Regions from separate parts of the Alteromonas sp. OM2203 genome, predicted to be linked through region 1. Evidence: predicted binding sites of a transcription regulator. Region 1 holds the regulator's gene; the other holds the start of a gene.

Region 1 (7,460 bases):
GCCGCCCATGCTCGGTACGATAGTATTTAATATAGCTAATACGGCGAGCTGGCTTAGCGTGGCTTCAAATAAGTCACTTACCATTGCAGCCATTAGCGCAGTCACTAAATTAACTGCCAGCCAAACGGAACGGCGTTTAGTACTTTGCATAACAGGCGCAAAGGTATCTTCATCATCATCAAGACCCGCCATACTCATCATTGAGTGTTCAGCGTCTTCACGAATGATATCAACTACGTCATCAATGGTAATTCGCCCCACTAAGCGATGATTTTCATCAACTACCGGCGCTGAAAGCCAATTATAACGCTCAAACAGGCTTGCCACTTCATCATCTGGCATGTTTACCGGAATGGCTTCCGACTCTTCGTCCATAACGTCTGATACTTTGTCGTCAGTGTCAGCAGTGAGCAAACGGGCCACGGGAATAATACCAACTAAATTATCCGTTCTATTAACCACATAGAAGGTGTCTGTATTTTCCGGTAACTCTCCTTTTAAGCGAATGTAGCGAAGAACTACATCAATGGTTACATCTGGACGCAAGGTAATGGTATCGGTGTTCATGATGAAACCAGCGGTTTCTTCACCGTAAGATAGCGCTTGCTCTGCACGTACGCGGTCTTGTGCATCCATTGAATCAAGAATGTCTGCCAACACGGGTTCAGGAAGGCTACTCAGCGTTTCTGCCAAGTCATCGGTATCCATTTCTTCAAGTGCATCAACCACATTGGCGGGGAGCATCTTTGTGATAATACCGTTTCGAACATCATCAGATAGTTCTTCTAAAATATCACCGTGAAAGTCGCTATCAATCAGCTCCCAAAGCTCATCACGAGTCCGGCTGGGGCTCGACTCAAGTATGTGGGCAACATCAGATGGGGGCAATTCGAGCAGAAGCTTACGTACAGATACAAATTGCCCGTTTACTAACGCAGCATTGAGTGTGCGTAGCTGTGTTTGTACGTATTTAGAAACAAGCGCTTCTGCCATAAGGCGTTATTCCTATAGGGTGAAAAAATAAACGGTGCAGGCGTTAACGCCTAAGTGGCCGTAGAGTATCGCAATTATAATGATCCTGTCATGACAATTGCATAGCTTTTGCGCAAGATTTGATAAATACCAGACTGAAAGTATATTAAGTAATCAATTAGACGTGTGACTACTCGTCTTCATTAAACCTGCCTTCTATTAACTGCTCGATAGCAGCAAGCGCGTCTGTGGCATCAACACCGTCAACAATAACATCGACTTGCTCACCCTGATGACTTTCCAGCATCATTAAGCCAAGAACACTACTGGCGTCGGCTTCCTTGTCGCCTTTTTTCAGAATGATCTTGGCGTCAAATTGATTTGCAAGTTTAACAAGCTGTGTAGCTGCTCTAGCATGCAGGCCGAGCTTGTTTACAATAGTGAGCGTTTTTTGAATCGTCATTATTGGTTTAACTCCCTATGGCGAATTTGAACATCTGGATGAATTTCGCCGAAGGTTTTAGATAAAGTCTGAGCGATATATACCGAGCGGTGCTGCCCGCCGGTACACCCTATTGCGACGGTGACATAGCTTCGGTTGTTGCGCTCTAAATGAGGTAGCCATGTGGTTATCAGGTTTTGAATTTGCCAAATGAACTTGGTTACCACTGGTTGTGAGCCTAAGAAGACTTCTACCGGTGCATCAAGGCCAGTAAGGTGCTTAAGGTCGGGCTCCCAATGAGGGTTTGGTAGAAAGCGTGCGTCAAAAACATAGTCGGCGTCTTTTGGTATACCGTGTTTGAAGCCAAATGATTCAAATACCAATACAAGACGAGAGCTTTTTTTACCAAGAATGCGCTCTCGAATTAACTCCGCGAGTTGATGTATTGTTAGCTTATCAGTATCTAAATACAGGTCTGCTCTTTCTACAATAGGCGCAAGTAGTGCAGATTCGGCTTTTATTGCCTCAAAAAGTGATTTGTTAAGTTTGGCGAGAGGATGAAGACGACGGGTTTCGCTAAAGCGTTTGACGAGTACATCGTCGCTTGCGTCGATATAAACAATCGTCATCGACCAAGATGAGGGTAGATAATCAAGTATCTCGACTAGGTCATCAGGGTTCTTAGGTAAATTTCTGACATCAATACTCACCGCGACTTGATCGTATTCATCAACAACCGTGTGAGTGAGGGTAGGGAGTAGATTTACCGGAATGTTGTCAACACAGTAATAGCCTAAATCTTCTAGTGCTCGTAGCGCCACAGATTTACCAGAACCCGAACGACCACTGATTATAATCAGCTTCACCTCATTTCTCCCTAATAGACTGGTTTTATCTTGTTTGCGTTATCGATTGAAACGGCTCAATTGCCCAAATACAAACGGGCATTAGAAATTAACATAATGCAGAGAGGATCTCATCGCTCTTTGTAGCGCGGCGTATTGCCTTAATCGTCTCTTTGTCGCTCAGTTTACCGGCAACTGTTGCCAAGGTTTGTAAATGCCCTTCGGTTTGCTCTTCAGGAACCAGTAAAGCAAAAAATATATCTACCGGCTTTTCATCTAAGGCGTCAAAATCTATAGCCGGTGTACAGGTTACGACAATTGCAATTACTTTATCGAGACCCGCTAAACGTCCGTGAGGCAAGGCAATACCGTTACCGATACCCGTGCTTCCCATACGCTCTCGAGACATTAGACTGTTGAGTACCGTCGCCGAGTCGATGTTCTCATTATTTTTGGCGGCAATATCTGCGATTATCTCAAGAATTCGTTTTTTACTATTACACTGAACCGCACATTCAGTGCGGTCCAGACTTACGATGGCTTGTATGTCCATGCTTAATTAACTACTAATGTTTTTTCAGTTTTTCCTTATGCTTGATTACTTGCCGGTCGAGTTTATCAACCATGCTGTCAATCGCCGCATACATGTCGGTGTTTTCTGAGGATGCGAATACTTCTGCGCCACTTAAATGAACAGTCGCTTCGGCTTTTTGATTTAATTTTTCAACGTTCAGGATGACATGCACATTAGAAATGTGATCAAAGTGACGTTCAAGTTTGCTGAACTTCGTATCGACATAATTACGCAAAGAGTCGGTGATTTCGACATGATGACCAGTAAGGTTGATTTGCATATTTCGTCTTCCTTATATTATAGAGCCCGTTTAAATAAGGCTTTTGCGTTGGTTCGACGGCGGGATCGATAACGATTCCCGGTATTTTGCTATTGTCCGCCGAGCGACTTTTATGCCTTGCTCGGCCAACAATGAAGCAATCTTGCTATCACTTAGCGGCTTGCTAACATTTTCAGCGGCCACCAGCTTCTTGATCAATGCTCGAATAGCGGTGGATGAACACTCACCACCAGACTCTGTCGCAACGTGACTTGAAAAGAAGTACTTCAGTTCAAAAATACCACGTGGTGTGTGCATGTATTTTTGCGTCGTCACACGAGAAATAGTCGATTCGTGCATATCTACCATTTCTGCGACATCATTTAACACCATTGGTTTCATCATTTCCGGGCCGTGCTCGAAAAAACCCATCTGCTGCTGCACAATGCAATTCGCAACCTTCATCAGGGTTTCATTGCGTGACTCTAGGCTCTTTATGAACCACTTGGCTTCTTGCATGTGTGAGCGGATGAATTGAGAGTCGCTACTGTTCTTTGCACGACGACTCATCGCAGCGTACTGTTGATTCACGCTTAATTTAGGCAGGCTGTCGGGGTTTAATTCTACCACCCAACGACCATTCTTTTTGGCGACTGAAACATCAGGAATAACATATTCAGGCTCTTTAGTAACTAAAGCACTACCTGGGCGAGGATTCAAGGTTTGTAACAAACGCATAGCCTCACGCAGCTGATCTTCCTTCAGGCGACTCTTACGCATTAACGTGCGATAGTCTTTGCTACTAAGAAGGTCAGAGTACTCTTCGATTAACTGCTTCGCTTCAGCGAGCCACGGCGTATCGTCTGAAAATTGGCGAAGCTGAACCATTAAACACTCTTGAGGTGTCCGTGAACCAGAACCAATGGGGTCGAACATTTGAATACGCTTTAATACGCACTCTACTTCGTCCATCTCTATAGGCTCTTCTAAGTCATCATCGTTTACCGCATCAAGAATTTCTTCAAGAGAGACGGTTAGATAGCCAGATTCATCAATCGAGTCAATAATCGCCGTTGCAATTGCCCGGTCAGTTTCCGAGAAATGGGTCAGGCGCATCTGCCAAGAAAGGTGTTCTTGAATATCGTCAGTAGTTTCGCCTTGGAAAATCTGTTCATCATCACTTGATGGACCTGGCGCTGGCGCTGAAGATGCGGAATAATACTCATCCCACGTACTGTCGATAGGCAACTCGTCAGGGAGATCGTTTTTTTCTAACGCATCTCCGGCTTCCAGGGTGTCGCTTGATGCAGTAGCAGACGCTTCTGATGCTCCATCATCATTATCGAGATTGTTCTTTTCTGATTGAGGCTCGTCATTACCTTCCTCAACTTCTAACAGTGGGTTAGAGTCAAGCGCCTCTTGAATCTCCTGTTGAAGATCAAGAGTAGACAGCTGCAGCAATTTAATAGCCTGCTGAAGCTGAGGTGTCATGGTAAGTTGTTGGCTAAATTTTAGCTGTAAAGATGGTTTCATCTACGTCTTATTTAAATGCTCTAAATTGAATATACCAGAGCGAAATTGAAAAATGACAATTCGGTTACATTAACTATAGCCTGAATTGTTCGCCTAGGTATACATCCCTTACTTTTTGATTACTTAAAACCTGTTCCGCTGTTCCTTGCGCAATAAGCTCGCCATGACTCACAATGTACGCTTTTTCGCAAACATCCAATGTTTCTCGTACGTTATGGTCAGTGATAAGGATACCAATTCCTCTATCACGAAGATGTTGTATTATCTTCTTTATATCATTAACTGATATTGGATCAACACCAGCGAATGGTTCGTCTAATAAAATAAATTGTGGATTTGCCGCTAACGCTCGTGCTATCTCCACCCGGCGTCGCTCACCACCCGACAAACTCATACCCGCACTATTACGTATATGGTTGATATTAAATTCATCAAGTAGTGCGTCAGCTTCTTCTTCTTGCTGGTGTGAATTTAAATCTTTACGAGTTTGCAAAATTGCCATGATATTTTCGTGAACGGTCAACTTTCTAAATATTGATGCCTCTTGTGGAAGGTAGCCAATTCCGCGGCGTGCGCGCTCATGCATGGGTTGATGAGTGAGCTCGTTTTCGTCAATTTCAATCTTGCCTTTGTCCAGGGGTACCAGACCTACAATCATATAAAACGTGGTGGTCTTACCAGCGCCGTTTGGACCAAGAAGACCAACAATTTGCCCTGTAGAAACAGAAAGGCTAACGTCTCTCACCACTTGACGAGATTTATAAGCCTTAGCAAGGTTAGTTGCGCTAAGAGTGGCCATGGCTATTTGTTGTCCTCACTATCTTTGTCTTGCTTTTTCGATGTTTTACGAATGGTGTCAGGCGTAAATACCGTCGTAACGCGACCTTCACCATCTTCTCCGCTGCCGCCAGTAGCAAGCAATTGCTCGGTAATCATATCAAATGTAATGTTGTCACCTTGCACTTTACTCGTGTCTTGCTGAAGTTCGGCATTGCCAGCGAGAGAAATGGTGCGGTTAATAACCTCGTAACGAATTTCATTGGCTTTTGCCGAAACAGGCGTGCCGTCTTCTAAAGTTTGAGAGTAGCTCGCCGGTTTGCCTCTAGCGATGAAAATTTCACGACCGCTACCTTCACTGGCGATAACTTCAACTTCGTCCGCTTCAATCAGTAGTGAACCCTGTGTGATGAGAACGTCTTCTTTATAAAGTGCAGTCTTGTTTTTCCCATCAATAAACTGGGTGTTTGAACCTATTTTTATGGGCTGCGAAAAGTCGTCTTCGCTCGCGATCACCGCACCGCTAGCGATGGCAAGAAAAAGGCTAGTTGCTAGGGGAATAAGTGGTTTGTACATGATCTAATAGCTCGTATTCTTGTGTGCGTAAATTCGCGTTAAACCCATTGCTCAAAATAACGTACTGAGTACCTTGTATTTCAACGGGCTGGTCAGAAGTCATTTGTTTGGTGTCCAAATTTATTTGAATATATTCGGTTGATAAGCTTTGGACAAAATCATCGCTCGTTTGGTTCTCAATAACAACGCGATTTTCCAGCTGAATAAGCTCGTTGTTGTAGAGTGTGCCTTCTTTAGCCGTAACAACCCAAGGAGACGTTGCATTTTCGGTATAAAGGGTATATCTAGGTTGTTGAAACAAGACAAAACCTAGTTGGTCGTAATGCTCCATTGATTCAGCAAAAACCTTATGGTTCAGCTCCCCCTCTTGATTGTAGAGGGTCGTGGTTAAATTTTTCGCTTTATAAGTGGGCTTTAATGCGTCATTTTCACCACTGCTCTGCGCTTCTGGCTCCTCTTCCATCCATGTTGGTACATACATCAACATCGCTAGAATAAAAAGCGAAGATATACTGAGTCCTAAGCGATTAAAGCCAAATTGGCTCATACACTTGCTCCGAATATTTCATTCGCCACACCCTTGGCTTGTAAAATGGTGTCCGATATTTCACGAACCGCACCAAACCCCCCCGGGAGTGTGGTAATCCAGTTGGCTTGTTTAGCGACAAAAGGATGCGCATCGGCAACCGCAATCTTGACTGCTACATGCTTAAACATACCTGTGTCAGGCATATCATCGCCAACTGCTGCCACGTCATCGGCATTTAGTTCGAGATTTTCCATTAGTGCGCTCAAAGCCTCGGCCTTGTTTTCCTCACCTTGAATAATGTGCGCCACATTCAATGCTTTCATTCTGTTTTCAACAATGGCTGAACGACGACCCGTGATGACAGCGACATTAACATTATGGCTTACCAAGGCTTTGACGCCGTAGCCATCTCGCGTATGAAAGGCCTTTAGTTCTTCGCCCGCATTGCCTAAATAAATTCGGCCATCTGAAAACACACCATCCACATCACATACCAATAATTTAATCTTCGATAGTTGAGTGAAAAGTGTGTCATTCATTTCTGTGTATAAGGTTGCTGGCATTTATAGCACTCCCGCTTTGAGTAGCATATGCATATTAAAGGCTCCCACGGGTTTGCGCTGAGAATCTGTTACCATAAGCGCACTGATTTTATGGGCTTCCATCAAGTTAAGCGCCTCTACAGCGAGTTGCTCAGAAGTGGTTGTTTTACCGCCTTTTGTCATTACACTTTCAACCGAGGCACCGTGAACGTCAATACGAGCGTCTAGAATTCGGCGTAAATCACCGTCAGTGAATACACCAGTAAGTGTACCATCAGAGGCAATAACGCCCGTCATCCCAAGGCCTTTTTTGGAAATTTCAAGAAGTGCGTCAGCCACTGAAGCATTCAAACTAACAAGCGGAATATCGCTACCAGTAAGCATGATGTCATGCACTTTAAGCAACAGCTT
Region 2 (7,460 bases), 1.9 Mb from region 1:
TCCTTTGTTTCTCGCCTTCGCGATAGGAAGTTCGCCTTGGGTCGTAAACTTGTGCACGATGTCGAATTTGTCGCTTTTTATCAGAGAAAGACCTGATGGTGGTGCCATCCATACGATGACAAGCTCGTCTGGTGTTGGAGAGCATTGCTCGAGTTGATCGATAAGGTGAATCAATTTCTCAGTTCTATTTTTAACAATAGTTACTGCACTTATTGGTGAACGCATACTCAACCTCCTTTGCCTAGCCCTATAATGCTTAACGCTTGCGACGGTGCACCTTGCACGTTGTATTTGTGTGAAAGCAAAGAACGTTCCTTTTCTTTAAGGTTTTGAATTTGATGGGGTATTTTTGTTTTTGGTGCCTTGCTAAGCACCAAGTTTTACGGGAGATAACGAAAGAGGTGCCCGATAAAGGAAAATTTTACATACCTATTGTATTCAGTGTTCTTTATTCTTAGCGCTTTTTTAGAACCATAAAAGTGTTAACTGAATGCCGTTAAAAATAGGAAAAACATCAAAGGAAATTAATCGAAATGTTAGACACAATTTGATGAAGAGGATTTCTTGCCTTTTTGGTCTTATTTAAGTGTACTTTAAGCGTGCAATTGCTTTGCCCTGGCAACTAATTTTGTTATGCTTATTAGCATGATTTTAAACATGAAATTAAAGATATCAGATATCTATTCTGTTATCGATAAACTCTTTTTCTGACGAAAAGTTTGATTTTCTCTCGCAATACTTTTCTATTCAGAGAGTAGGTAAATCTTCAGTCTTACTTGTAACGTATTAATTTTTATTTCTCTTATTCTTCTGGTGGAAAAGACTGTGGAATCACAATCGTCTGTATTTATTAAAAGCTATGATAAGCAATCACTGAAATCAGTGGATGTGATATCTGGAATTTCCCCTAACGCTATGCGAAGGGTGTTTGGTGGATGGATATTTTTCGCCGCAGTCGTAGGCGTTATTATCAGTGTTGCACCGGACTTAAGCACACAATTTATTGGTCTAACACTTTTTGTTTTATTCGCGTTTACGCTGATTATGTTTGGTCAAAGTCGAATCTCAGAGGGCTGGCCGGCGATAATCTGCGATAACGACATTATCGGTGTGGTACGCGACCCAGTAAAACGAGAGTATATATGTGTTAATTCATCACTAGTCAAAGCCGCTAACCCTACGCTAATTAAACCAAACAAAAAAGCGGTAGAGATTGTGTTGAACCGTGAGAATTTGTCCGAAGAGGAGCAAAGCGTGCTTAACCAAGCAGTTTGGCCTAGAGATGGGGCGCTTATTGGTTTAGCACACTTTAAAAAGCGAGAAGACGCGTGCGAAAGTCTAATGTGGTGTGTAAAGCACAGAAGCTCTCGTTAAACAGCCCGGACTACGCTCTCGAGCTTGTTTAATCGTCGATAAACGCTAGTTCAGTATACAAAGGGTAGTGGTCTGAACCTATACTCTCTAGCTTTTCTATGTGAACCAACGCAAAATGCTTAGAATGGAATACGTGATCTAGTGGCCATTTTACTAACGGGTATTTTGCGTGAAACGTGTTATAAAAGCCTCGACCTTCTCGTGGATCTAGCAATCCGCTTATCTTTTTAAATTTTCGTGTTGTCGGCGACCACGCCACATCGTTGAGGTCGCCTGCCACAATAATCGGCCCGTTTGTATTCGATATCTCCTTTCCAACAATAGCTAATTCGACATCACGAGGTTTTGCATACGTGTTTTCTGTTGGGCTAGGGGGCTTAGGATGAAGAAAGTAGAGGAGAGTGTCTTGCCCTTCTAAATTTATCTTTACCTTCATGGAAGGAACATCATCTTCAATCAGGAAATTAAGCGTAGCCTCTTCAAACGGTATTTTGCTATACAAGTGCATACCGTAAAGGTTTTCAAGCGCACAGAACTTCCGGTAAGGGTACTCCGATTCGATTTCACTAATTCCCTTTTGCCACTTTTCATTCGACTCTAATGTTACTAAGAAGTCCGGTTTCTTATTTCTGACGTGCGCTATAAGTTTTCTAAAGTCGTTGTTAGGCATATAGACGTTACTTGAAAGCACACTTACCGTGCTCGCTGCCTGCGATTTTTCTATTCTTTTGACATCTTTTTTATAAAAGGGTGTGTAAGGGAGTATCCAAACAAGTTGGTAGAGCAGAGTTATCCCTAGTCCTGTAATTACCAGCGAGTTAATAACTAACCAATGATTATCAGAAGTCCAATTTAATGCGTGACAAAGAAGAAGAATGACAATAATTACAGATATTTGCAGGCGAGGGAATTCCCAAACTCGAACCACCCAATGAGAAGAGGGTAAAAGAGGAACAAAGCTGACTACAATAAAGAGTATTGATGCAGCAAAAAGTGCAATATCCATTGGCTTAGCATCCTTGATATTAAAAATTTGAAATGCTGTTTCCTATCAAGTTTTTGAAAGGTACCTAGCAATAAGAAGATTTCTCTATTATCTACGCTTAAATTGTTAAATCAGTTTAATCTTTACTCATTTCAATACGGATGAAACTCAATTCACATTTATTGATTATTCTTCGATAGCTATGTCGGAGAACTCACATTTAAAGCAACAGGTAAAAAATTCTCGTTTCACAGCAAAGATTTCAAATTCTTGAACCATTAAATACGAATATTTCTATGATATTCATTCAAAAACAATGGGTTGCGTTGTTGGCAAGGTTCTAGCTTACTTCATTGTGAGTTTCGACAAAGGATAAATGTTATGAAACGTTCACTAATTTCTATGATTGTTGCTACAACGTTGACCACTGCAGCTTGTGCAGGAGATATGGACACTGACAACAAGTGGGAAAAGGGCGCCAAAGACGCATGGATTGATGGCAAAGCTGAAGCTACGCTGTTGTTCAATGGCAACCTAGATTCATTCGATATCAATACCGATGTGAAAAATGGCAATGTAGTGCTAACAGGTAAGGTTGAAAATTCTGTCGATAAAAAGCTAGCGGAAGAGCTGGTAGCAAACATTGACGGTGTAACCTCTGTAGACAACAAGTTGACCATTGTTTCTGACAAAGACATGGACGGCGACATGTCTGATGATATGGAAGATACGGTAGATGAAGGTACAAGCGAACTTACTGACGCTAAAATCGCTACTGTAATCAAGACCCGTCTTCTAATGGACACTGATATTTCTGGTTTCAACATTGATGTTGACGTTGAAAATGGCGTGGTAATGCTGTCGGGCGACGTTGATTCTGATGCAGAGCGCGATTTAGCGGTTGAAATCGCAAAAAATGCATCTGATGTTAAAAATGTGAAAAGCGACCTTCGTGTAGTGACTAAAACTGCAATGAACTAAACGCATTTCATGTAGATAAGTTTGAAAAGGGGCATTCGCCCCTTTTTCTTTTTAAATGTTAACCAAATATATAATTATCGAAGTCAATGCTTCTATTCTTCGTTAAGGAGAATTGCTTAGCTATTTTCAGATTTGATCTCTTTGCAAGATTCAGTGCAATCATCAAAAACAAAATAGAATTCATAGATAGTGATATCAGTTCCATATTGCTTACTTTCTACAATACGCTTTATGTTCGCGTTCTTGTTCTGATCCCAAAATAGGCGTAAGCACCGCAGAAGCCAAAACTACCATATTCAAATCACGCTAAATTTCAACAATTTTCCGTTCGCTTCAATCAAAATGCTTAAATCAAACTTTTCAGCTGAAATTACTCCAGCATTAGCAAGACTCGAAGCGAGAATTAATGTAAGAGACATTAAAACGGGCTTCATCCATGGGATAACAGAAACGTCACATAACCAGAAGGCAGTAGGCATTGTCTTTATTTTAGACATTTAAACCTCTTGGTAGACAATTGCTTACCGATGCATCTCATACTTAAATCAATATTATTGGTAAGTCCGGTTAAGGGGGTGAAATTGCGTTTTGTAATGCCAATTTAAAATCAATTGACAAAAGTTATGAAGTCTTTAAGTAGATTGCCTTAGAGAGGGAAGGGTGATTATGTGATTGTTGTTTTCACTACTGATTTAATTGTCTTTTAATACTTATGTCTATTTTCACGACAATATTTAGCGCGAAAAATGAACTTTTTGGTAATACCAAACATTCACTGAACACTATATTCTTCATCCACTGTTTATTTAAGGCCGTTTTTATAAATTTTGTTTGGATAGGCTTTGATTAAACCCGAAGGAAAGACACGGAAAATTTCTCTTAAAGTGTGTAGAAAATTCTTTCAATACATTTTGCAGTAGTAGTCTTGTTTCATATCTTCCTGAAATACAAAGAAATATATTGTGGTATAGAAGCTGCAATTACAAATTACACATAGTAATTAAAATTAGCGCATTGTTTGGCTTACCTTAACTTTTTAGCGCTAAGTTTATTAATCAGATTATGAGCAGTTCACAGTTGATCAAGGAGTGAAGCATGAACATTTTAAAGTGGGTTTATTCAGCTATAGTTGTTTCAGTTGTAATAGCATTAATCGGTCTGTTCGGGCAGGGCAAGCTTTCAATTAGCCAAGCAACGGCCGATGACGCTGAACGCACTGTTCATGCAGATATCGTCAAAGTTGAACAGACATTATCACTTGTAGAGTTTGATTTATCCAAAAAGGCGCATCTGCTTAGAAAAACACGCTTAGATTTTTATGTTAAGCAGGCAAAACAAGCTGATTTAAGAGGCTGGAAGTTTAAACGTGACGAGTTTGTTGAGCGCGCTGAGAACATCATTAGCCACCATCTTACACAATATGCGAACGATATAGCTCAAGAGACAGAGACCTACACTGCACAGGCAATCTAGCCGAAACTGCTTTAATGAAAACGCCCTTTACGCTTTGAGAAAGTAAAGGGCGTTTTTGGTTCTATGTAAATCTATCCGTCGATATTTGAAATGTAGGCTTTAATCACTTTTGCGACAAATGCTTGGCAATCCTCGGCTGTTGTAGGATCATATTCACCGTGATTAGTGATATTATTTGATAAAACGCGAATACCCAAAAACGGGATATGGTAGGCGTGAGCAATTTGGGCTGCCGAAGCTGTTTCCATTTCTTCCACGCTAGTACCTAGGTTCCTATTAAGCCATGCAATTCTATCTAGTTCATTGTTCCAAAAGTTACCGCTGCCGATTGTTCCTTTTACTACACTACCTCGTTCATATTGGTTAGCTAGCGATGAAGCCAGCGCGATTAATTGCTTATCGCCTAAATAAAACCGCAATTTTTCAGCATCCTTTGCACTACTTCCTTCTCCTGCACTCCCTTCAGATGCCATAATATCCATGGGGATCCAATTGAGAGGATTACTGCCTTCTCCTTGCACTAGCCTTGGCGTTTTAAAGCTTGATGCGTTTACACTGCGCTCGCCCAAAACGATGTCTCCGACTTTCAAAGATGGGTCATGTCCTCCAGATGTGCCCTGATTGATAATGAGGCGAGGATGGTATCGCTCTATACCAATAGCTGTTGCTGCCGCAGTGTTCTCTAAACCTTTACCAGTTTTAGCAACTACAATGGGGTAGCCGTCTAGCGTACCTTTGTAGAACACAGCATTACCTGCATATTCGATGGTCACATTGCTCAAGAGTGCAGTAAAATATTGAGCTTCTATGGGCATAGGGCCTTGAATCATTATTGGCTGTAACGGAGCACTTGGTGAGCTAACTTCAACGCTTTTCATATTATGCGTGGTAGGGGATGTAGCCCATGCACAATGACCAATAACGGTAAGAAAGGCTATTGTGAATAACCTAAAGGCATGGTGTTTATGGATATAGTACATACTGATCCTTGTTTTTATCGTTCTTGTCCTGAGAAATTTATAACGAAGAAACGTTTGGCATATTAGGTGAAGTTAATTGTTCCAATAACTTTCACACCGCTTTTTTATTATGTGTTTGGTTTGATATTACTATTTAAATTTCAGGCAAAAAAAAGCGAAGCATCTGCTTCGCTTTAATATAATAAATATGGTTATTCAACTTCCACAATTTTTAACGTGTTAGTTGCGCCTACTTTTTCCATTTCATCGCCATAAGTAAGGATGATGCTGTCGCCACTTTTTACTAAACCTTTTTCTTTTAGTGAAGCAATAACATCATACTTTAATCTACCAGGCTCGCTGTTAGATGAGTCAAAATAAACTGGCTTAACACCCCGACACAGCGCCATCGTGTTAAGCGTTGATTCGTGACGAGACATCGCAATAATTGGAAGTGACGTTGTGATGCGTGACATTAACGTTGGCGTAGTACCGCTTTCAGTTAAGCCCACAATTGCTTTAACGCTTGGAAGGTGATTTGCCGCATATACTGCAGATAGTGCAATTGACTCGCTCGTTGATGAGAATTGCTGGTCCATACGGTGCTTAGAAATTTTAACGCTTGGGTGGGTTTCTGCGCCTTCACAAACGCGGGCCATTGCTGCCACCGTCTCGATAGGAAAGTTACCTGCCGCTGTTTCAGCTGAAAGCATAACCGCGTCGGTGCCGTCTAAAACAGCGTTTGCAACGTCCATAACCTCTGCACGCGTTGGCATTGGGCTGTCAATCATCGACTCCATCATTTGCGTTGCGGTAATTACCACTTTGTTAAGCTGGCGAGAACGGGCGATTAACTTCTTCTGTACACCAACAAGTTCGGCATCACCAATTTCAACGCCTAAATCACCACGAGCTACCATAACGGCATCTGACGCAGAGATAATGTCATCCATAGCTTCGTCAGAAGCTACGGTTTCTGCGCGTTCAACCTTTGCACAAATTTTGGCATAACAACCTGCTGCTTCGGCAAGTTCTCTTGCGTAATTTAGGTCTGCACCACTTCTAGGGAACGACACCGCGAGGTAATCAACACCGATTTCCGCCGCAGTTTTAATGTCTTCTTTATCTTTGTCGGTAAGTGCATCGGCAGAAAGTCCACCACCTTGACGGTTAATGCCTTTGTTGTTTGAAAGTTTACCACCTACCGTAACTTCAGTGATAACTTTACGCCCTTCAACACCAGTAACTCTCAGTTGAATACGGCCATCATCAAGCAGAAGAATGTCACCAGCTGAAACGTCATCAGGTAGCGCTTTATAGTCTATTCCTACTTGATTAACATCACCTTCATCGCGACCAAGCTCGGCATCAAGGATAAACTTTGCGCCTACTTCTAAGCGAACTGGACCCTCGGCAAAGCGTGCTACGCGTATTTTAGGGCCTTGTAAGTCACCCAATATCGCTACGTATTTACCAAGATTTTTAGCTGCCTCACGAACGCGCTTCGCACGTTCTATATGGTCTTCAGCTTGCCCGTGAGAGAAATTCATGCGCACTGTGTTTGCGCCCGCAGCAATTAATGCCTGAATTTGTTCAAGAGAGTCGGTTGAAGGTCCAAGGGTGGCAAGAATTTTCGTTCTTCTGGTCATGTGATTCCGTCGCTGTTTCTAAGTTAGAAAAGACAAAGA

Evidence for each region. The regulator sigma-54, encoded in region 1, starts transcription at its own class of promoters, with help from an activator protein. The targets are predictions, from matches to a motif close to GTTGGCACGNNNNTNGNNT.
Region 2: ACM0P2_RS12130 (BON domain-containing protein) is a predicted target of sigma-54. The motif match lies at 2,688-2,706, and genes of this name have one in related genera.

What each region holds. Positions count from the first base shown of each region.
Region 1 covers NZ_CP183209.1:803,121-810,580, forward strand. The annotation lists gene mgtE (magnesium transporter) at 1-993, opposite strand, end outside; gene ACM0P2_RS03565 (HPr family phosphocarrier protein) at 1,163-1,435, opposite strand; gene rapZ (RNase adapter RapZ) at 1,435-2,280, opposite strand; gene ptsN (PTS IIA-like nitrogen regulatory protein PtsN) at 2,369-2,812, opposite strand; gene hpf (ribosome hibernation promoting factor) at 2,826-3,113, opposite strand; gene ACM0P2_RS03585 (RNA polymerase factor sigma-54) at 3,144-4,625, opposite strand; gene lptB (LPS export ABC transporter ATP-binding protein) at 4,699-5,424, opposite strand; gene lptA (lipopolysaccharide transport periplasmic protein LptA) at 5,427-5,978, opposite strand; gene lptC (LPS export ABC transporter periplasmic protein LptC) at 5,947-6,525, opposite strand; gene kdsC (3-deoxy-manno-octulosonate-8-phosphatase KdsC) at 6,522-7,070, opposite strand; gene ACM0P2_RS03610 (KpsF/GutQ family sugar-phosphate isomerase) at 7,071-7,460, opposite strand, start outside.
Region 2 covers NZ_CP183209.1:2,708,541-2,716,000, reverse strand. The annotation lists gene ACM0P2_RS12145 (glycosyltransferase family 2 protein) at 1-225, opposite strand, end outside; gene ACM0P2_RS12140 (hypothetical protein) at 826-1,374, shown strand; gene ACM0P2_RS12135 (endonuclease/exonuclease/phosphatase family protein) at 1,403-2,380, opposite strand; gene ACM0P2_RS12130 (BON domain-containing protein) at 2,741-3,340, shown strand; gene ACM0P2_RS12125 (hypothetical protein) at 3,637-3,837, opposite strand; gene ACM0P2_RS12120 (hypothetical protein) at 4,436-4,813, shown strand; gene ACM0P2_RS12115 (5'-methylthioadenosine/S-adenosylhomocysteine nucleosidase) at 4,885-5,793, opposite strand; gene pyk (pyruvate kinase) at 5,985-7,421, opposite strand.